2 regions of the Pseudomonas sp. FG47 genome follow, and region 1 is predicted to be linked to the other one. Evidence: riboswitches for the same ligand, from Rfam matches in the RefSeq annotation. Region 1 holds a riboswitch; the other holds the start of a gene.
The links. A riboswitch is a leader RNA that binds a small molecule or an ion and turns the genes downstream of it on or off. The one in region 1 is predicted to bind cobalamin.
Positions count from the first base shown of each region.

Region 2: it holds a riboswitch for cobalamin, as region 1 does, so the genes downstream of both, ACODS5_RS05240 (CbtB domain-containing protein) here and ACODS5_RS20530 (ABC transporter ATP-binding protein) in region 1, are expected to answer to the same signal.

Region 1 is NZ_JBMDJI010000036.1:30,309-32,692, forward strand. Features, by position in the region: gene ACODS5_RS20525 (ABC transporter substrate-binding protein) at 1-652, opposite strand, end outside; gene ACODS5_RS20530 (ABC transporter ATP-binding protein) at 649-1,425, opposite strand; cobalamin riboswitch at 1,542-1,722, opposite strand; gene ACODS5_RS20535 (hypothetical protein) at 1,861-2,328, opposite strand.
Region 2 is NZ_JBMDJI010000003.1:223,578-225,961, forward strand. Features, by position in the region: gene cobW (cobalamin biosynthesis protein CobW) at 1-695, opposite strand, end outside; cobalamin riboswitch at 796-994, opposite strand; cobalamin riboswitch at 1,055-1,213, shown strand; gene ACODS5_RS05240 (CbtB domain-containing protein) at 1,316-1,501, shown strand; gene ACODS5_RS05245 (CbtA family protein) at 1,512-2,207, shown strand; gene ACODS5_RS05250 (cobalamin biosynthesis protein) at 2,207-2,384, shown strand, end outside.

The sequences.
Region 1 (2,384 bases):
GTGCCTGGGGCATGCCCAGGCTGCCGGAGGTGGTGGGGCGGTCCTCGCCGCTGTCGTAGAGAAACACCCGTGGTCGGGCCTGGAGCGAGGCCAACGAAGCGCGGACTCGTGCGATACGCAGGCGCAGTTGCTCGACCAGACTGTCGGCCCGTGCGCTGACGCCGAAGATCCGGCCCAGGTTGCCCAGGTCGGTGTACAGGTCGTCGAGGCTTGCCGGGTGCCAGGGCATGATCCGTGAGCAGGATTCGCTCAGTTCGTATACCGGAATGCCGAACGTTGCCAGGCGCTGCGGGGTGAGCGGCCCGCCGACCTGCATGCCATAGCTCCAGCCGGCGAACAGAAAGTCGGCGTCGGCCGCGAGCAGGGTTTCCACCGACGGATAGCGCGATGCCAGTTCCGGCAGGCCGTGCAGGGCCTCGCGCATCGTCGGGGCGAGGCTTTTCCAGCCACTGATGCCGCTGTAGCCGACCATGCGCTCGCGCAGCCCCAGTGCCAGCAGCATGCCGGTCAAGTTGACGTCGTGGCTCACCGCCCGTTGCGGTGGCTGGCTGAAGGTGACCGCGCGCTCGCAACTGCGCACGGTCACGGGGAAGCCTTGTGCCAGGGCACACAGTGGCAGGCAGGCGAACAGGGCAAGCAACAGGCGGGTCATGCGTGACGAATCCAGGTAATGCGTGGGTGCTCGCCCACGGGGTGACGGTCGACCAGGGCGTGAACCCCGAACACCTCGGCCAGGCATTGCTCGGTCAACACCTCGGCGGGCGTGCCCTGGGCGATGATCCGGCCTTGCTCGATCAGGTACAGGCGGTCGCAGAACGTCGCCGCCAGGTTGAGGTCGTGGAAGCTGGCCAGCAAGCCCAGGCCGCTGCCGCGCAGGTGTTGCAGCAGGGCGAGCTGGTGGCGTGGGTCGAGGTGGTTGGTCGGCTCGTCGAGAATCAGCAGGCGCGGCTGCTGGGCCAAGGCCCGGGCCAGCAGCACACGCTGCTTTTCGCCACCGGACAGGCTGGCGAAGCCTTGCTCGGCGCGATCCTGCAGGCCCAGCTGGCGCAGGGCGTGGTCCACCGGCGCCGAATCGCCGCCTGCGTCGAGCCAGCCCAGGTGCGGGGTGCGACCCATGGCCACGACGTCGCGCACGCTCAGGCCGAAATCCTCGGGAAACTCCTGGAGCATCACCGCCACCCGCTGGGCCAGCCAGCGCGGCGGGTGCAGCCAGATATCCTCGCCATCGAGCAGCACCCGGCCAGCCCGTGGCCGGCTGAAACGGTAGGCGCAGCGCAGCAGGCTGGTCTTGCCGCTGCCATTGGGCCCGATCAGGCCGACGAATTCGCCGGATTGGACCTTGAGGTCGATACCGGCCAGCAGGTCCGGCCCGGTGGCGGACAGCGACCAGTGCAGGCGCTCTAGGTGCAGCAGGGAACAAGACATGGATGGACACCGCAGGAATGAATGAGCCCGACGGTGACGGTGCGAGACGGCCGCGCAGGCGCGCGGGCGCCTGGCAAGCTGAGCGCACCCGCCCTCCGCGGGAATGGCCATGGGCGAATCAGGCCGGTCTCCGGGCTGGCGAGGGTCATCGGGCATTCACCTTCCCATGCGCGGGGCACAGTGGCGTGTCGAATGCCAGGCTCGCTTACCGTTGCGGGGGCAGCGCCGGACTTCTCGCGCGGGCGAGGCACCGGCTTCCCGTTTAATCCCTGGCGCGGCGGCCAGGGACACCTGAAAGCAGGGGCGCATCTGAGCATTTATGCCCATGGGAGTCAACGCATGCCTTTTGTTGCTCTGCCAGGTCGCCTATTGCTCAGAGTGGGTGCCGATCCATTGCGCGAAATCTGTAACCACCTGTCGCTGATAGAAGGTGGCTTAAGTGGGGCGGAAGTTGAACGTCTCGCCGCTCATTTCAAGAGTCAAATTGTAGCGGCCACTCTTCTTGTCAAGAGTCACGCAATGGAATTTTTCCGGGCCGCTTGTTTCGGGTGGACCCAGCTTCGGTTCAACGATGAGTAGACGTATGAATGTCAAGGCATCGTCATCATTGAGGCGTGCCGTCACGCTTTTTTGCGGCAGCCCTAAATATGAAATATCAATTTCTACATTTCTCGCGTTGTCGAATTTGTAAAAATACCAAGTATTAAGCCAGAACCACACATCTCCAGGCGCTGATTTAAAGGCGTCCGCATGTATCAATCTATCTTCATTCGGAATGGTCGTGACGGAGGCAATGGTGGTGCCGCTCTTGGGCTTCAGTCGCCACATGTCTATCAAGTAAGACTTGAAGCCCGTTGCCTCGGTTTCGACGACGTATAGAAGACGAAGCCAGTGTCCGCCCACTTGTCAACTTCTTCATCCTTGCTCCAATAAAATTTGTATTGCACATCTGGCTTGAG
Region 2 (2,384 bases), on a different contig from region 1:
GCGCCCACGCCCAGCAGCACGTCGAGTGGCAGGCGGCCACTGCTGGCCTCGATCACCTTGACCGCCGGCGGCAGTTCCTCGGCCACCTCGGCGCGCACCTTGGCCAGGCCCGCGGCGTCGATCAGGTCGGCCTTGTTCAGCACCACCAGGTCGGCACTGGCCAACTGGTCGGCGAACAGCTCGTGCAGCGGCGATTCGTGGTCCAGGTTGGGGTCGAGCTTGCGCTGGGCGTCGACCTGCTCGGGGTAGGCGGCGAAGGTGCCGGCGGCCACCGCCGGGCTGTCGACCACGGTGATCACCGCATCGACGGTGCAGGCGTTGCGAATTTCCGGCCACTGGAAGGCTTGCACCAGGGGTTTGGGCAGGGCCAGGCCGCTGGTTTCGATAAGGATATGGTCAAGGTCGCCGCGGCGGGCCACCAGCTCGCGCATCACTGGGAAGAACTCTTCCTGCACGGTGCAGCACAGGCAGCCGTTGGCCAGCTCGAAGACCCGGCCCTGCGCCTCTTCCTCGGTGCAGCCGATGCTGCACTGCTTGAGGATCTCGCCGTCGATGCCCAGTTCGCCGAACTCGTTGACGATCACCGCGATACGACGGCCCTGGGCGTTGTCGAGCATGTGGCGGAGCAAGGTGGTCTTGCCCGAGCCGAGAAAGCCGGTGACGATGGTGACAGGGAGCTTGGCCAGTGTTTTCATGTCGCGTTGCCCTTGGCGGCTGTGGCGCGGGCATGCGGGACGGCGGCCGCGGCCATGCTGGCCGGGCGCGTTCGCCACCGGATCACCCCGCCCGGTTGAAAGTCGAAAACGTCGCGAGGCAGGTCTCCTGGCTTGCACCAATCCGGCGCCGGGGCCGGTGGCTCAGCGCCTTCCCGCGCGCCTGCGCAGTGGCTGTGCCGAACCTTTCAGTGCCTACAGTTGCGGGGGCAGCCGCGGCTTGTACCGCGTTCCCGTCTTAGCTCAGGCCAGGCCTGAGAACCTCGAAGCGGCAAGGCTACGCATCCACCCGACAACGGTCAACCGCCGCCGCGATTGACGCCGGCCACGCCCCGTGATTTGCTAGCGCACTGCCTTCAGGTGCCCCCAATTGGGGGTGAAACGGGAAACCGGTGCGACGCGGCCTCTACAACAGGGGCGGACAAAGCCGGTGCTGCCCCCGCAACGGTAAGCGAGCGATGCTCGCCAGCCCGGAGACCGGCCTGTGGTGCTCGATGAACAACCCCGCGGTGGGCGGGTGCTGTCGCATGCCCTGGGCCATCCGCGCCTGGGGGCGTCGCGCTTGCCCGTTGCCCAAAACAAAAGCAGCAGAGGAACGCGTCATGCCTATCACCAGTGCCAAGCACAGCATCGTCACCCCCGTCAGCCTCAGCCAGCGCCTGCTGGTCGCCGTGGGCGCCAGCCTGCTGGGCCTGAGCCTGGTGTACTTCGCCGGCTTCTCGCACATCGAGGCGGTGCACAACGCCGCCCACGACACCCGTCACAGCGCCGCCTTCCCCTGCCACTGAGTATCCCCGCATGATCACGCGTATTGCCCGCACCGCGGGCTTCAGCGGGCTGCTCGCCGCCCTGCTGCTGACCCTGCTGCAAAGTTTCTGGATCGCCCCGCTGATCCTCCAGGCGGAAACCTTCGAGAGCGCCGCCCCGGTAGCCGAGCAGCATGAACATGCGCCAGCCGAAGCCGGCCACAGCCATGAGCACAACGCCGAGGCCTGGGCACCGCAAGACGGCTGGCAGCGAGTGCTGGCCACCACCGGCGGCAACCTGGTGGTAGCCGTCGGCTTCGCCCTGATCCTCGCCGCGCTGTACAGCCTGCGTGAACCTGGCCGCGTCAGCACCGGCGCGCTCTGGGGCCTGGCCGGCTTCGCCGTGTTCTGCCTGGCGCCCACCCTGGGCTTGCCGGCCGAGCTGCCAGGCACCGCCGCCGCCGACCTGGGCCAACGCCAGGCCTGGTGGATCGGCACCGCCGCCGCCACCGCGGCCGGCCTGGCCTTGCTGGTGTTTAGCCGGCATTGGTTGTTCAAGGTGCTGGGGGTCGTGCTGCTGGTGATCCCTCACCTGATCGGCGCGCCACAACCGGCAGTGCACGCAAGCCTGGCCCCAGAGACCCTGGCCACACAGTTCAAGATCGCTTCCTGGCTGACCAACGCCGCGTTCTGGCTGGCCCTGGGCCTGCTCAGCGCCTGGCTGTTCCGCCGCGCCAACCCGGCCTGATGCTCGATTTCAGCCCGCAGCCCGCGCTGTACGCGGGCTTTGGTTGTCGCCGTGGCTGCCCCGTCGAGACCCTGGCGGTGCTGCTGCGCCAGACCATGGCCCGCCACGTCCTGCCCCTGTCGGCCTTGCGCGCCATCGCCAGCATCGACCCGAAGGCCCGCGAACCGGGCTTGCTGG